4 regions of the Streptomyces sp. RPA4-2 genome follow, and region 3 is predicted to be linked to each of the others. Evidence: riboswitches for the same ligand, from Rfam matches in the RefSeq annotation. Region 3 holds a riboswitch; each other region holds the start of a gene.

What was found. A riboswitch is a leader RNA that binds a small molecule or an ion and turns the genes downstream of it on or off. The one in region 3 is predicted to bind cyclic di-AMP.
Region 1: another riboswitch for cyclic di-AMP. It lies ahead of HEP85_RS24200 (NlpC/P60 family protein); the one in region 3 lies ahead of HEP85_RS16970 (transglycosylase family protein).
Region 2: another riboswitch for cyclic di-AMP. It lies ahead of HEP85_RS23320 (LysM peptidoglycan-binding domain-containing protein); the one in region 3 lies ahead of HEP85_RS16970 (transglycosylase family protein).
Region 4: another riboswitch for cyclic di-AMP. It lies ahead of HEP85_RS29445 (M23 family metallopeptidase); the one in region 3 lies ahead of HEP85_RS16970 (transglycosylase family protein).

What each region holds. Positions count from the first base shown of each region.
Region 1 is NZ_CP050975.2:5,520,890-5,525,078, reverse strand. It holds gene pcrA (DNA helicase PcrA) at 1-2,085, opposite strand, end outside; cyclic di-AMP (ydaO/yuaA leader) riboswitch at 2,379-2,551, shown strand; gene HEP85_RS24200 (NlpC/P60 family protein) at 2,559-3,719, shown strand; gene HEP85_RS24195 (tellurite resistance/C4-dicarboxylate transporter family protein) at 3,967-4,189, shown strand, end outside.
Region 2 is NZ_CP050975.2:5,334,470-5,338,658, reverse strand. It holds cyclic di-AMP (ydaO/yuaA leader) riboswitch at 2,027-2,187, shown strand; gene HEP85_RS23320 (LysM peptidoglycan-binding domain-containing protein) at 2,191-2,958, shown strand; gene HEP85_RS23315 (HAD family hydrolase) at 3,120-3,947, opposite strand.
Region 3 is NZ_CP050975.2:3,913,717-3,917,905, reverse strand. It holds gene HEP85_RS16980 (cytochrome P450) at 1-296, shown strand, start outside; gene HEP85_RS16975 (transglycosylase family protein) at 523-1,518, shown strand; cyclic di-AMP (ydaO/yuaA leader) riboswitch at 1,702-1,865, shown strand; gene HEP85_RS16970 (transglycosylase family protein) at 1,870-2,559, shown strand; gene eno (phosphopyruvate hydratase) at 2,890-4,176, shown strand.
Region 4 is NZ_CP050975.2:6,719,668-6,723,856, reverse strand. It holds gene HEP85_RS29460 (GNAT family N-acetyltransferase) at 1-440, opposite strand, end outside; gene HEP85_RS29455 (HPr family phosphocarrier protein) at 619-900, shown strand; gene HEP85_RS29450 (GntR family transcriptional regulator) at 1,083-1,778, opposite strand; gene HEP85_RS29445 (M23 family metallopeptidase) at 1,967-2,731, opposite strand; cyclic di-AMP (ydaO/yuaA leader) riboswitch at 2,745-2,906, opposite strand; gene HEP85_RS29440 (pitrilysin family protein) at 3,156-4,189, opposite strand, start outside.

The sequences.
Region 1 (4,189 bases), 1.6 Mb from region 3:
CTTGACCTGCCCCAGCGCACGCATGTGCGGGAAGACGCCGTCCTCCATGCCGGTGAGGAACACGACCGGGAACTCAAGGCCCTTGGCGGTGTGCAGGGTCATCAGGGTGATGACGCCGTTGCCGTCGTCCTCGTCGGGGATCTGGTCGGAGTCGGCGACGAGCGCGACCCGCTCCAGGAACTCCGAGAGTCCGCCGGCCGCCCCGGCCGCTCCAGCCCCACCGGCCGCTGCGCCCCCGGCAGCCGCTCCGGCACCGTCCTCGCCCCGACCGGACTCCTGCTCGAACTCCAGTGCCACGGCCGCGAGTTCCTGGAGGTTCTCGATGCGGGTCTCGTCCTGCGGGTCGGTCGACGCCTGAAGCTCGGCGAGATAGCCGGTGCGCTCGAGGACCGCCTCCAGGACCGTCGCCGGGCCCGCGCCGGACTCGACGATCGTACGGAGGTCCTCCATGAGCGTGTTGAACCGCTTCACGGCGTTCGTCGAGCGCGCCGCCATGCCGTACGCCTCGTCGACGCGGCGCAGCGCCTGCGGGAAGCTGATCCGCTCCCGCTGCGAGAGGGCGTCGATCATCGCCTCGGCGCGGTCACCGATCCCGCGCTTGGGGACGTTCAGGATCCGGCGCAGCGGGACGGAGTCCTCGGGGTTGGACAGGACCCGCAGGTAGGCCAGGACGTCCCGGACCTCCTTGCGCTCGTAGAAGCGGACACCGCCGACGACCTTGTAGGGCAGGCCGACGCGGATGAAGATCTCCTCGAAGACACGGGACTGGGCGTTCGTCCGGTAGAAGACCGCGACGTCGCCCGCCTTCGCCTCGCCCGCGTCGGTGAGACGGTCTATCTCGTCGGCGACGAACTGTGCCTCGTCGTGCTCGGTGTCGGCGACGTAGCCCGTGATGTTCGAACCCGCGCCCGCGTTCGTCCACAGGTTCTTGGGGCGGCGCGACTCGTTGCGCTCGATGACCGCGTTGGCCGCGGTGAGGATCGTCTGGGTGGAGCGGTAGTTCTGCTCCAGGAGGATGGTCGTCGCGTCCGGGTAGTCCTCCTCGAACTGGAGGATGTTGCGGATGGTCGCGCCGCGGAAGGCGTAGATCGACTGGTCGGCGTCGCCCACGACGCACAGCTCGGCGGGCCCGAGGTCTCCCTCGGCCGGCGGCACGTCCTCGGGGCGGTCGCCGCTCGCCGGGCCCACGAGCTCCCTGACCAGGGCGTACTGCGCGTGGTTCGTGTCCTGGTACTCGTCGACCAGGACGTGACGGAAGCGGCGGCGGTAGTGCTCGGCGACGTCCGGGAAGGCACGGAGCAGGTTGACCGTCGTCATGATCAGGTCGTCGAAGTCGAGGGCGTTGGCCTCGCGCAGCCGCGACTGGTACATCGCGTAGGCCTGCGCGAGGGTCTTCTCGAAACCGTCGGCCGCCTGCCCCGCGAAGTCCTCCTCGTCGATCAGCTCGTTCTTCAGGTTGGAGATCTTCGCGCTGAACGACTTCGGCGGGAAACGCTTCGGGTCGAGGTCCAGGTCGCGGCAGACCAGGGCCATCAGGCGCTTGCTGTCGGCGGCGTCGTAGATCGAGAACGAGGACGTGAAGCCGAGCCGCTTCGACTCGCGGCGCAGGATGCGCACGCACGCGCTGTGGAAGGTCATCACCCACATGGCGTTGGCGCGCGGGCCCACGAGTTGCTCGACGCGCTCCTTCATCTCGCCCGCGGCCTTGTTCGTGAAGGTGATCGCGAGGATCTGGCCGGGGTGGACATGGCGCTCGCCCAGCAGGTGCGCGATCCGGTGGGTGAGCACCCGGGTCTTGCCGGAGCCGGCGCCGGCGACGATGAGCAGCGGGGAGCCGGAGTGCACCACGGCCGCGCGCTGGTTCTCGTTCAGCCCGTCCAGCAGGGCCGCCGGGTCCACGGCGGGCCGGTGGGCGCCGTCGCGGTAGTACGCGTCGCGGTCCGGGGGCACGTCGAAGCGGCCGCCGAACAGGTCGTCCGGAAGCGGCTCCGCCGACTCGTCCTCGGGCGGCGGCGGGGGCTCTTCCTCATGGGCCCCGGAAGGCTTGAGGTCCGCCAGGAAGCTGTCATCAAAGAGGCTGCTCATCGCTCTCCGAGTCTAGGCGGCCGCACTGACAACCCGCCGCCACCCCGGAAACTGGGCCGGATTTCCCACGGGGTCCGGAGCGAAGTGCCATGGAAACCGGGCCGCCCTTCCCGCACCGGCGCGCCCTCACCTTGCGACGTCACGCCGCTACCGTCGGCCACTCCGGGTGTCCCGGCGGCTCAGGTCACGAAAATGTATCGGGCATATCGCACATCAAACTTCACAGAACACTTACGCGTTGGCTAGCGTGCCGGGCAGACCGCTCGACAGCAACCGGCGAACGTCGCCGGGCCGGGCGGCCTCCGCCGAGTCCGGCGCGCCCGTGCGGCGACCGGAGCCGGGGACCCAACCGACTTTGGGGTGAATCGGTCCCACCGCCCCTGGGGCAAGGACCGTAGGGCAAACCTTCCGGAAGCACCCGCCCGAACCCGACAGCTAACCCGGTAGGCGGATGACGGAAGGAGTCGCCTCTCTTGGCGTCGCACCGCAAGTGGAGTCCGCCGGGCACACGCCGGACGGGCATACGGACCCCGGCCCTCGCCACGGCCGCCCTGACCTCCGTGGCCCTGCTCTCGCAGACGGCCGTCGCCGCACCCTCGGCAGAGCCCCGGCCGAGCCTCGAAGAGGTCGAGAAGAAGGTCGACGACCTCTACCACCAGGCCGAGACGGCCACCGAGAAGTACAACGCGACCAGGGAGAAGACCGCCAAGCAGCGCAAGCGCGTCGACTCCCTCCTCGACGACGTGGCCCGGCGCACCGAGAAACTCAACACCGCGCGCGAGGAGCTGGGTTCGTTCGCCGCGGCGCAGTACCGCACCGGGGCGTCCGCACCCGGCAGCGCGAGCCTGCTGCTGGCCGACAACCCGCAGGACTACTTCGACCAGACCCAGTTGATGAACCGTCTGACCACCCGCCAGAAGGCGGCCGTCGACGACTACGTCACCGAGCAGGCAGCCACCTCGAGGAAACGCGGGGAGGCCTCCCGGAGCCTGCGGACGCTCACCACGTCGCAGGACGCGCTCAGGACCTCCAAGGCGGACGTCCAGGGCAAGCTCGCCGCGGCCCGCGAACTGCTCTCGAAGCTGACCGCCGACGAGAAGGCGCGGCTCGCCGCGATCGCGCGGAAGAAGCGGGAAGCGGCCGACCGCGAGGCGGCCGAGCTGGCGGCCCAGCGGGCCGCGGCGGAGAAGAAGGCCCGGGAGACGGAGCCCCAGCAGGGCACGTCGTCCGGAACCACGGGGACTTCCGGGACCCCGGCCACCGACTCCTCGTACGCCACCAAGGCCGGCAAGGCCATCGCCTTCGCCCGCGCCCAGATCGGCAAGCCGTACGTGTGGGGCGCGACCGGGCCCGGCTCGTACGACTGCTCCGGTCTCACCCAGGCCGTCTGGAAGGCCGCCGGCGTCACCCTCCCGCGTACCACCTACGACCAGGTGAACGCGGGCACCACGGTCCCCCTGTCCGCCATCGAGCCCGGAGACCTGGTCTTCTTCTACGACGACATCAGCCACGTGGGCCTCTACATCGGCGACGGGATGATGATCCACGCCCCCAAGCCGGGTGCGTACGTCCGCGAGGAGTCGATCTTCTACGCCGGCGAGTCGATCATCCACAGCGTGGTGCGCCCGGCCTGAGCGCCCGGCGCGGGGCACGCGCGCGTGAGGCCTCCCGGGCTCCACGCGCGCGTGCCCGCGCCCCGCGTCCCCCGCATCGCCGCTCCCCGCATCGCCAGTAACCCCCATCCCCTGCGCCCCGCCCCGCGCCCCTACGTCGTCCCCGTGGCCCCACGACCCTGCGCCCCCTCCCCGTTCCCGTGTTGCCGTGCCCCCGTGTCAGCGCGCCCCGCGGGCAACACGCTCGGAGATCCCTAGCATCGGGGCCATGCCAGCCACCTCGCCGCCCCGCAGCCCGTGGGTCCGACTCCGCACCTGGTGGGCGGAGAGCCCGCCCGCCGCCGCGGCCGCCGTCCTGGCCACCGGCATCCTCTCGGTCGGGCTGCACGAGACCGGTGACGAGATCCTGTCCCGGATCGCGCTGGTCCTGGCGGCCGTCACCTGGCTCGGGTTCGCCGTGGACTTCACGGTCCGCCTGCTGCGGGAGCGGG
Region 2 (4,189 bases), 1.4 Mb from region 3:
CGACTTCCCTCTCCCCCGGCGTCCGATGCCCCCGAGAGGCAGGCGGCCCCACGCAGTCCCACGTCTGGGCGGCGGCCTACCACGAACGGTATGTTCCTGATGGGCCGGTATGGCAGTAGATAAACCGAATCACCCGTGAGCACCGAGAACAGCATGTACACCCGTACGGCGTTCCCCTACGAGACGACTCACGAGGACGTCTGGATCCCTCCGGCGGACGGCACCCGGCTGTACGCAGGCCGCGGGACTCGCCCACGTCGCCCGACCGCCGACCCCGCGCACGCCGGCCAGGTGATGTGGCGCGACATCCGGGTGAACCGCCCGGAGACGGTGGACCCGTTCATCCATACGTGGCTGTCGCGCCCGGCCCAGGACGCGTACGGGGGCGACGGCGGCGTCCACGGGGGCGGCTCCGAACCGTGCGGCCGTCCCGGCGGTGGGCGGTTGGCGCGACCCGCAGCGGGTTGGCACGACCCGCCGCGCGACTCGGTACCGCGCCTGATCCAGAGCCTCCCGCCGGGCCCGGTGCTGCCGGAGCCCTTTCCGCGCCCCTACGTCATGGACGCGCGCCCACCAGCGACGACCTGCGCCTCCCTGCCCGGCCGCCGGGTGGGCGTCACCCCCTGGTCCTCCCCCTTGGTCACCCCCGTCGCGTACGCGCTCCGGGGTGCGCCGGTGCTCGGGCGCTCCCCTCAGCACACCGGCGTGGACGCGGGTCGCTTCCGCCCCGGCGGAGACGACGCGGACCTGCCGCCGGACCACCGGGAGGGTCGGGGCCGGGTGATCGCCCCGGTGTGCGACGCGGCCCTTGACGGCGCCTCGACCCTGGTCACTCGGGGTGCCCCGCACCTGTCAGTGCGCGACCGCCGTGATCGGGCGGCCCCCTCGAAGCCGAGCACTACGGAGAACGTACGTTTCGACCTGACCGCCATCGGCTGCGCCGTCCCGCCCGGCCGTCACGCCCCTTCCTCCCTCTGCCCCTCTCCTCCTCCTACCGGCCCTGGCTTTGGCCAGAGCCGGGCCCGGAGGCCGACTTCACCTGCACCCGTCGGCCAGTTCCCTCGAACGCACGTTGCAGGCAGGGGAGTTCGACCCCGCGATCACACGAAGCCGTCCCCGCCACTGCGGCACCCGTGCCCGTCCGGACGGCCTCGACCACACGGAGGGCGCGCGGGGGGCGTACTCCGTCCGGGAAGCCGGACCTCTGAGCACCCGCGCCCGCTCCTCCCGGTCGATCCGTCCGCGTCGTCCGGGACCGGCCTGGGACGCGCGGGGCGAGTCCCGCTCCGAAGTCACCTGCGGCACAAGGGACTTCACCCTCCAGCGAGCTGGACCCGCGAGGGCGGCGACGAGGTGGCCTCCATCGGACGCGGAGGCGGCGGATCCCACTCGCCGCGGGCCGAAGCCCCGGCAGCCTCCTCGGCGGCCCCGCGGGACAGAGCGTGGACCGGTGAATCCCTGACGGACCCCGGCGAGGGACACCCGCCCGCTCTCGCGGACGGGCAGGAGAGGGTCACGCGCTTCGGCATCACGCGGGCGGATGCCCCGGACAGAACCAACAGGGGCCACACGGCCCGAAGTTCAGCCCTCATCCCGGCCCGAAGCGGCACGCACATCCCGAACACCGGCCCTACGGACTCCACTTCAGGGCCGCCGAGGGCCGGCTCCCCACGGCGACCCCTGCACAGACCCGTCCGTACGAACGGTGCGCACGGCTCCGACCAGGGGCTCAGCGGCCTTTTATTCGCGCCTTATATGCCCGACTTGCCGCCATTGCCGCTTTATTCCTGCCGGATCGAGTGAGTTGGGTCACGCGCGAAGGTCATCCACCTCGCGAGCCCGTCCAGCGACTACCCGTTTGCATAAGCCAAGTTGAGCGAAGCATTCCGGATTAATCGGGCAATTCATCCGCCCTTATGTCCTGGTGAAAACGATCTACACCGCGACATCAAGGCTTGTTTCGGACATGTGCTCTCGCATACCTTCACGTCACTCCGGACGGACCGCCCAATCCTGCCGCCGACCGGAACCACACCCGACCACACACGCACGGCAGGAGCGGGGGACCCAGGTAAGCCGCCGATCCGAAGTTCGGAACGGCTAGGGGTGAAGTCGCACTCACCGTGCGGCCGGGCAGCTCCCGCCCGAACCCGACAGCTCACCTCGCAGGCGCCGGAGAGGAAACACGTCATGGCCGCAGCAGGTAGACACTGCCACCCGAAGACTCGCAGCACCCTCGTTCGCGGCATTCTCGCTGCGGGCACGGGCGCGGCGGTACTCGCCCTCCCGCTCCTGGGCGCCACCTGCGCACAGGCCGCCACGGGCGCCTCCGACGTCCAGCTCGTCACCTACAAGGTGGTCACGGGCGACACCCTGGCCAAGATCGCGCGGGAGTACCCCTCCAGCGGCGGCTGGAAGAAGCTGTACGAGGCCAACAGCGCGGTCATCGGCCCCAACCCGTCGGCGCTCCGCCCGGGCCTCACCCTGACGGTCGGCACGAAAACCGTCCAGAACGCCACAAAGTCGGCAAAGGTCACGGCGGCGGTCGCCAAGACCACGAAGTCCACGAAGTCCACGACCACGGCGGCCAAGACCACGGCGGTCAAGACCGCGACCACCGCCGCCGCGAAGACGTACACGAACGACCTCGACGGCTGGATCAAGCAGTCGCTGGACATCATGGCCAAGAACGGAATCCCGGGCACGTACAACGGCATCCACCGCAACGTCATGCGGGAGTCCTCCGGAAACCCCAAGGCCATCAACAACTGGGACTCCAACGCCGCCGCCGGTATCCCCTCCAAGGGCCTGCTCCAGGTCATCGACCCGACGTTCAAGGCCTACCACGTGCCCGGCACGTCCATGGACTCGTACGACCCGGTCGCGAACATCACCGCCGCCTGCAACTACGCCGCGGCGAAGTACGGCTCGATCGACAACGTCAACGGCGCCTACTGACCGGACGCCACGAGACCGGGGTGCCGGACCGGACTTCCGGCACCCCGGGAAGCCAGAACGACGGGCGACCGGGGCAACGGGGGTCCGTAGCCCCGGGTAGTCGGGGCCACGGGTAACCAGGGCCACGGGTAACTGGGACCACGGCTTACCAGGGCCACGGGTTACCAGGGCCACGGCGCGGAGAGCGGGAACAGCCGCTCCAGCACCACCGCGATCCCGTCGTCCTCGTTCGACAGCGTCACCTCGTCGGCCACCGCCTTGAGTTCCGGGTGGGCGTTGGCCATGGCGACCCCGTGGGCGGCCCAGTCGAACATGGGGATGTCGTTGGGCATGTCACCGAAGGCGATGGTGGCTTCGGAGGCCAGCCCGAGATGGGCGGCGGCGAGAGCAAGGCCCGTCGCCTTGGTCACCCCGCATGGCTGGAGTTCGACCGTGCCGGGCCCCGACATGGTGACGGTGGCCAGGGAACCCACCACTGCCCTGGCCGCCGCGGCCAACTCGTCGTCGGACAGCAGCGGGTGGCGCAGCAGCACCTTGCTGATCGGCTCCGTCCAGAGGTCGTCGCGGCGCCCGACCCGTGCCGCGGGAAGCGTCGGGTGCGGCATCACGTAGCCGGGCTCGATGAGTGTCAGTCCGTCCACGCCGTCCTGGTCCACCGCGGCGTACAGCAGCCCGACCTCCGCCTCGATCTTTCCGAGCGCCGTCTCCGCGAGTTCCCTGTCCAGGGTCACCGACCACAGCAGACGGTCCTCGCTCGCGTCGTAGAGCTGCGCCCCCTGCCCGCACACCGCCAGTCCCGCACCACCGAGTTCACCGAGGAGCGGGCGCACCCTCGGCGCCGGGCGCCCCGTCACGACCAGATGGCGGGCGCCCGCCTCCACCGCCCTCGCCAACGCCGCCCGGGTCCGGTCGGAGAGCGTGTCGTCGCCGCACAGCAGCGTTCCGTCCAGGTCAGTGGCGATGAGTGAATATGCAGTCGGAGCGGCCATGATCCGAAGAATACGGATCCGACGACTCATCGGCCCGGCGTGAACCGGACGACGTCCGGTATCCCGTCAGCAACGCCGTTCACCGCACGGGCCACGCGCGCCCGACGACGTCACACACACTCCGATCCGCCGTGCCGGGCGCCCGAGAGCGCCGCGACACCGGCTTCAACACCCGCCGTGGACAGGCACGTTACGGAACGCGCACGGCCGGTCACCTCTCGGTGGCGTCGGGGCCGTGGCCC
Region 3 (4,189 bases):
ACCCCGTGCTCGTCGTCCTCGCGGCCGCGGACCGTGACCCCGCCCGGTTCGCACAGCCCGACACGCTCGATCTCTCCCGCCGTGACAACCAGCACCTCGGCTACGGCCATGGCATCCACTACTGCCTCGGCGCGCCACTCGCCCGGCTGGAGGGACAGACCGCGCTGGCCACCCTCCTCACCCGGCTGCCGGACCTCCAACTAGCGGGCGATTCGGCTGATTTGCGATGGCGTGGCGGACTCATTATGCGCGGATTGCGGACGCTTCCGGTGGAGTTCACCCCCGGTCGGCAGTGATGCGGCAGTCGTACGGTGTCGGCGGTGCGGCCGTCGCGGGGTGCCGGAGCGGTGGCCGCAGAGTATGAAGGTCCGGCCGCGAAAAGGTGATGGTCCCTCAACTCTGTGATCTTCACGTGATCTGCGCTGCATCTACTTGTGACAAGTGATCGGGTGCGGCTACGTTCACCCAACAACGCGGCTCATCAGCCGCGTAGTCACCTGCTGTCACGTGAAAGGCTCTCGCATGCTCTCCGGGAACGGCCGCCATCGTCGCCCCCGTCAGGCTCCGGCCCTCATCGTCGCGGCAGGGGTGACCGGATCGGCGATCGCCATCCCGCTGCTCGGTGCCGCCAGCGCGAACGCGGCCGACGGCACCACATGGGACCGGGTCGCCGAATGCGAGAGCGGCGGTCAGTGGAGCGCCGACGACGGCAACGGGTACTACGGCGGACTGCAGTTGACCCAGGAGAACTGGCACAGGTACGGCGGCCGCATGTACGCGCCGAGCGCCGACGAGGCCAGCCGGTCCCAGCAGATAGCCGTCGCCGAGAAGGTCCTGGCCGACCAGGGCCTCGCCGCCTGGCCGACCTGCGGCCCGCTCTCCGGGCTCAGTGAGAACTCCGGCGAGGTCTCGGTCGACACGGGCGTGGCCGGAGATTCGTCCAGTTCATCTGGTTCATCCGATTCATCCACTTCGTCCGGCGGGTCCGGCTCCCTGTCGGACTCACTGGGGATCGGCGTCTCCCCGTCCGACTCCCGGTCCGATTCGTCCTCGGGCGAGACCGGGAACAGAGCGAAGTCGGACACCTCCTCGGACGAGGAGTCCGGCAGCGCCCGGGAGACGGACAGCGAGGGCGCGCGGACGGCGAAGGGTGGCGAATCGGGCAACTCGGGCCAGGACGGCGACGCTTCGGCGGCGCCCGAGGGTGCGACCACCGGCGCCGGGCGCCACCGCGGCGGCACCGCCGCCGAGAACTCCACCGACGACGCGGTGGACGGCCGCGGCGACGACTCCTCCGGCCGGCACGCCTCGCGCGACTCCGGCGCCTCCCGCGTCGTCGTCGACGGCTCGTACGTCGTCCGCACCGGAGACAGCCTCTCGGCGATCGCCGACGCCCTTGACCTCGAAGGCGGATGGGCCGGGCTCTACGCCGGGAACGAGAAGACGGTCGGCGTCGACCCGGACCTCATTCTCCCCGGTCAGAGCCTTGCAGTTGATGCCGAATCGGGCGAAAAGTAGCGGGAGTTCACGTCACGGTTCGCTGTGTAATGTCCGGTTTGGCGCAAGTGAGAGATGGATCTCAAAGGCCCTGATCGTCTTTGAAATTCGGTCGATCGACTGCTTACGGTCATCACCGCTCGCCACAGCGGGCCCCGACGGTCGCAACGCCGAATCCTGCCAGCGGCCGTACGGGAACAGTCGACGCGTCAAGCGCCGTAGGCAGGAGCGGGGGACCCAAGGTAAGCGCCGCGCCCGGTAGTTGACCGGGAGCGGCTTGGGGTGAAGACGTGCGCCGACGGCGCACGGCCGGGCACTCACCCGCCCGAACCCGACAGCTCACCTCGCAGGCGTCGGTGAGGGGATCACTCGATGCTGTTTTCCAGCAAGGGCAAGCACCGCCGTCCGTCCAAGGCCACTCGTGTCGCCACGCTCGCCGGTGTCACCGGCGTCGCCATCGCCGCTCCGCTGATGGCGACCGGCAGCGCCTCCGCCGCCACCGCCTCCGAGTGGGACTCCGTCGCCCAGTGCGAGTCCGGCGGCAACTGGTCGATCAACACCGGCAACGGCTACTACGGCGGCCTGCAGTTCTCGGCCTCCACCTGGGCCGCGTACGGCGGCACCGCCTACGCCTCCACCGCCGACAAGGCCTCCAAGTCCCAGCAGATCACCATCGGCGAGAAGGTCCTCGCCGCGCAGGGCAAGGGTGCCTGGCCGACCTGCGGCACGGGCCTGTCCGGCGCCGCCTACACCGGTGGTACGGCCACCCCCGCGAAGCCGTCCACCTCCAGCGGCACGCAGAGCACCGCCACCCGGTCCACGGACACCGCCGCCTCCCGTTCGTCCGAGCGCCCGGCGGCCAAGAAGACCGTCTCCACCCCGACCGGCAAGAAGGTCAAGAAGGGCGACGGCGAGTACAAGGTCGTCAAGGGTGACAGCCTCAGCTCGATCGCCGAGAAGAAGAAGGTCAAGGGCGGCTGGCAGCACCTGTTCAAGCTGAACAAGGACATCATCGACGACGCGGACTTCATCTACCCGGGTCAGCAGCTCCACCTCAGCTGAGACGACGGTCCTCTCGGATGACGGGCCGTTCGGCCGACGGTCCTCTCGGATGACGGGCCTCTCGTAGGAAGGGTCTCCACGCGGAGGCCCGATGAGGGTCCACCCCCGTCCCCACGGGCTCCCCGCTCCGGTGCGTCTTCCCCCGTACGCACCGGAGCGGGGCTTTTTGTTTCGAAGGGGAACAATATGTACCCTCAGTTCTGCTCAAGGCGTGGGCGAACGGCTGGCCGATCGTCCCGAGCCGGTTAGGCTCATCCCGCGGAGCCGAACGCGGCACCGTGCAGTGCGGGCCCCGCGGGCCCGCGTACCCGCGTCACATCCCAGAAGGAGATGCTCGTGCCGTCCATCGACGTCGTCGTAGCCCGGGAAATCCTGGACTCCCGAGGCAACCCCACGGTCGAGGTCGAGGTCGGCCTCGACGACGGCAGCACGGGTCGTGCCGCCGTCCCGTCCGGCGCCTCCACGGGTGCCTTCGAGGCCATCGAGCTCCGTGACGGTGACCCCAACCGCTACCACGGCAAGGGTGTCGAGAAGGCCGTCCTCGCCGTCATCGAGCAGATCGGCCCGGAGCTCGTCGGCTACGACGCCACCGAGCAGCGCCTGATCGACCAGGCCATGTTCGACCTGGACGCCACCGACAACAAGGGCTCGCTGGGCGCCAACGCCATCCTCGGCGTCTCGCTGGCCGTCGCGCACGCCGCCTCCGAGGCGTCCGACCTCCCGCTCTTCCGCTACCTGGGCGGCCCGAACGCGCACCTGCTGCCCGTTCCGATGATGAACATCCTGAACGGCGGCTCGCACGCCGACTCGAACGTGGACATCCAGGAGTTCATGATCGCCCCCATCGGCGCGGAGTCCTTCTCCGAGGCGCTGCGCTGGGGCGCCGAGGTCTACCACACCCTCAAGTCCGTCCTGAAGTCCAAGGGCCTGTCCACCGGCCTCGGCGACGAGGGCGGCTTCGCCCCGAACCTGGAGTCGAACCGCGCCGCGCTCGACCTCATCCTCGAGGCCATCAAGCAGGCCGGTTACGTCCCCGGTGAGCAGATCGCGCTCGCCCTCGACGTCGCCGCGTCCGAGTTCTACAAGGACGGCAAGTACGAGTTCGAGGGCAAGTCCCGCTCGGCCGCCGAGATGACGGAGTACTACGAGGAGCTCGTGGCGGCGTACCCGCTCGTCTCCATCGAGGACCCGCTGTACGAGGACGACTGGGCCGGCTGGAACGTCATCACCCAGAAGCTGGGCGACAAGGTCCAGATCGTCGGCGACGACCTCTTCGTCACCAACCCCGAGCGCCTCGCCCGCGGCATCGAGGAGGGCTCCGCGAACGCCCTGCTCGTCAAGGTGAACCAGATCGGCTCGCTGACCGAGACCCTGGACGCCGTCGAGATGGCCCAGCGCAACGGCTTCAAGTGCATGATGTCCCACCGCTCCGGCGAGACCGAGGACGTCACCATCGCCGACCTGGCCGTCGCGGTGAACTGCGGCCAGATCAAGACCGGCGCCCCGGCCCGCTCGGACCGTGTCGCCAAGTACAACCAGCTGCTGCGCATCGAGGAGATCCTCGACGACGCCGCGGTGTACGCGGGCCGCTCGGCCTTCCCGCGCTTCAAGGGCTGACCCCGGCAGGGTT
Region 4 (4,189 bases), 2.8 Mb from region 3:
AACCGGCGGATGTCCCGTTCCCTCGCCACCGCGGCGATGTGTTCGAGGAGGGCCGAGGCGACGCCGCGGCCCTGGTGGGCGTCCTGGACGAGGAAGGCGACCTCGGCCTCGTCGGCGGGCGCGGAGGCGGGCAGGCCACCGGCACCAATGCGGTCATAGCGTACGGTGGCGATGAACTCGCCGCCGATCGTGGCCGCGAGCCCCACCCTGTCCACGAAGTCGTGGTGCGTGAAGCGGTGGACGTCCTTGGCGGACAGGCGCGGGTACGGCGCGAAGAAGCGGTAGTACTTCGACTCGTCCGAGACCTGCTCGTAGAAGCTGACCAGGCGCTCGGCGTCGTCGACGGTGATGGGCCTGACACGGGCCGTGCCTCCGTCACGCAGCACCACGTCGGCCTCCCAATGGGAGGGGTACTCGTGCCGGTCCGACGAGGTCTGCATGGGGCCCAGAGTACGGCTCGCGTCCGTCAGCGGCGCGAGGCAGGCTAGGGGCAGCGGATTCGGATCCAGGCCGGGGTCCGAAGCCGGGTCCGGGGCGGGTACGACACCCGCTTCGGGCGCGCTTCACTCTATGGAACACTGGTCTAGACAACCCTGAACCCCTGAAGGGCAGCATCACATGGCTGAGCGCCGCGTCAACGTCGGCTGGGCCGAGGGCCTCCACGCCCGTCCCGCCTCCATCTTCGTCCGGGCGGCCACGGCCTCCGGCATCCCCGTGACGATCGCCAAGGCGGACGGCAACCCCGTCAACGCGGCCTCCATGCTGGCGGTGCTCGGCCTGGGCGCCCAGGGCGGCGAGGAGATCGTCCTCGCCTCGGAGGCCGAGGGCGCGGACGCCGCCCTCGACCGGCTGGCCAAGCTGGTCGCGGAAGGCCTCGAGGAGCTTCCCGAGACCGTCTGAGGCGCCCCCCTCACGGGGCTCCCCCATTGACGGCGGCGAGGTTTTCCGCACCGAAGAACATCGCCCCGTTGACATATCGAAGGGCTCGCCCGAAAAAATCGGGCGAGCCCTTCGCTTTTTCGAATTACGGGCAGCAGAAATAATCTCCCGCGAATTACCCCTCTTTGTATACGGCCCCCGTGTTAATGACGCAGGCCCGTCATGTTTACGGGATGTTGCGAAGTCCTCACACGGTCCGGGCGGTCTCCCGCACCGGGAAACCTCAGCCGGTGCGCGGCCGTCGCGCGCTCGGTGTGCAGCGCCGTGATGGCCCGGGCCCGCTCGCCGTCACCGCGCGCCACCGCGTCCACGATGCCGCCGTGCTCCGCCCAGGACTCCGCCGGATCGGCGGGCGCCTCGACCGCGTACATCCACGCGATCTTGTGCCGCAGCTGGGCCAGCGTGGACGTCAGCGCAGGACTCCCGGAGGCCTGGGCGAGCGTCTCGTGGAACCAGCCGCCCAGGGAGCGCAGATCCTCGCTGTTCCCCCTCCTGGAGCGCTCCTGACCCAGCCTGACCAGGCCTCGCAGCACCTTGAGGTGGGCTTCGGTGCGCCGCTGGGCGGCCCGGGACGCCCCCAGCGGCTCCAGGAGCATGCGCATCTCCAGCAGGTCCGCGGCCTCCTGCTCGGTGGGCTCCGCCACGCACGCGCCCGCGTGCCGCCGGGTGACGACGAATCCCTCGGCCTCCAGGGTGCGCAGGGCCTCGCGCACCGGGACCCGCGAGACGCCGTAGCGGCGCGCGAGCAGTTCCTCGGTGAGCCGGCCGCCGCGCTCGTAGACACCCGCGACGATGTCGTCGCGGATCGCCGTGCATACCGAGTGCGCGGGAATGCGCATGACCGGACCTCCGCCTTAATCCCCGCGAAACGCGGTCGATTGACGCTCGTTCGGCGACTCTATTGCAGCGAGCCGGAATTTCCGATGGCGGGCCGGAATCCATGGATATTTTTTGGACAGACAGCCGTTCGAAACGACGAAGCCCCGACTCGGGTGAGCCGGGGCTTCGGAAGTGCGGACGCCGGGCGTCAGACGTTCACGCCGTGCGAGCGGAGGTAGGCGACCGGGTCGATGTCGGAGCCGTACTCCGCCGTGGTGCGGGCCTCGAAGTGGAGGTGGGGTCCGGTGGTGTTCCCGGTGGCCCCGGAGAGGCCCAGTCGGCCGCCCGGCGTGACGGTCTGGCCGAGGGAGACGCCGATGGACGACAGGTGGCCGTACATCGTGTACGTACCGTCGTGCATCCGCAGGACGACCTGGTTGCCGTAGGCGCCGCCCCAGCCGGCCGTGACGACCGTGCCCGCGCCGACCGCGTGGACCGGGGTCCCGGACGCGGCGTGGAAGTCGACGCCGGTGTGGCTGCCGGAGGACCAGAGGCTGCCCCCGGCCTTGTAGCCGGTGGAGACGTACGAGCCGGGGATCGGCGGGACGAAGGTGTTGAGACGCTTGCGCTCGGCGGCGCGGGCGGCGCGCTCCTCGGCCTCGCGCTCCTTCTTGGCCTCCTCGACGGCCTGCTTGCGCGCGGCCTGTTCGGCCTTCAGACGGGCGGCGGCCTCGTCGGCGGCACGCTGCTGCGCGGCGGCCTGCGCGTCGATCTGGGCGGCGACCGTGTCGCCTATGGTGACGGCCTGGGTCAGCCCGGTCTGCTCGACGGAGCGGTCCGCGGCGAGGGCCGGGGCGGCCAGGGTTCCGATGACACCGGTGGTGGTGAGCGCCGCGACGCCGACGGCGTTCGACGTGGTGCGCTTCACGCGGCTCGGACGACGGTGTTTCCCGGTGCCACAGGTGAACGCCATGAAGGGGCTTGGTCCTTTCCTTCCCTCTCGCCTACCGGGTTAGCTGACGGGTTCGGAGCAGGAAGGTCTCCTACGGACGCCCTCGCGGGGAGGGGGTCCGATTCACCCCAGGGACTGCGTACGGGTCCCCGGCTCCCCTGGCTCGCGCCGTACGGGGACTCGGCGATGACTGTCCGGTGCCGCGGACGCGGCGCACTGCCTGACGAACAGCCGGACCGACGCTAAGGGGGCCCTCTTTCAATCAACAAACGGATCGCGGTTTTTGTAGTGCATGCCACAGGGCAGAAAGGCAACCTCCCTATCAATACGGACAAATTGAGGGTGTTGTCAGGGCAAAAGGGGACCCGGGCGACTCTTCGGTCACCCGGGCCCCTCCGTGCTCGCGTTGTCCGCCGCGTCGTCCGCGGCGTTGTCCGCTCCGCTTCTACTCCGCGGCCACGACGGTCACTTCACCGATACCGAGCGCCTTGACGGGCTCCTCGACCTGCGTGGCGTCGCCCACCAGGACGGTGACCAGACGGTCCACCGGGAAGGCGCTCACCGCCGCCGCGGTGGCCTCCACGGTGCCGGTCGCGGCGAGCTGCTGGTACAGCGTCGCCTGGTAGTCGTCCGGGAGGTACTGCTCGACCTGGTCGGCGAGCGTGCCCGCGACGGCCGCCGCGGTCTCGAACTTGAGGGGCGCCACGCCCACCAGGTTCTGCACGGCGACGTCCCGTTCGGCGTCCGTCAGACCGTCCGCTGCGAGGGTGCGCAGCACCTTCCAGAGGTCGTCCAGCGCCGGCCCGGTGTTCGGGGTGTCCACGGAACCGCTGATGGCGAGCATCGCGATGCCCGTGCCGTCCGGGGCGGAGCGCATCACCTGGCCGAAGGCCCGCACCCCGTAGGTGTAGCCCTTCTCCTCGCGCAGCACGCGGTCCAGGCGCGAGGTGAGGGTGCCGCCGAGGCAGTACGTGCCGAGCACCTGGGCGGGCCAGACACGGTCGTGCCGGTCCGAGCCGACGCGGCCGATCAGCAACTGCGTCTGGACCGCGCCGGGGCGGTCCACGATGATCACGCGGCCGGTGTCGTCGGCGGTGACCGGCGGCACGGGACGCGGCTCGGCGGAGGAGCCCGTCCAGGCGCCGAGCGTCTCGGCGAGCAGCCCGTCGAGGTCCACGCCGGTGAGGTCGCCGACGATCACGGCGGTGGACGTGGCCGGGCGGACGTACCGGTCGTAGAAGGCGCGGACACCCGCCGCGTCGATCTTCTGGACGGTCTCCTCGGTGCCCTGCCGGGGACGGGACATCCGCGAGGTCGCCGGGAACAGCTCCCTGGAGAGCTCCTTGGCGGCGCGGCGGGCCGGGTTGGCGCTCTCGTGCGGGATCTCGTCGAGCCGGTTGCGCACCAGCCGCTCGATCTCGCTCTCGGTGAACGCCGGTGCCCTCAGGGCGTCGGCGAGCAGACCGAGAGCCTTGGGCA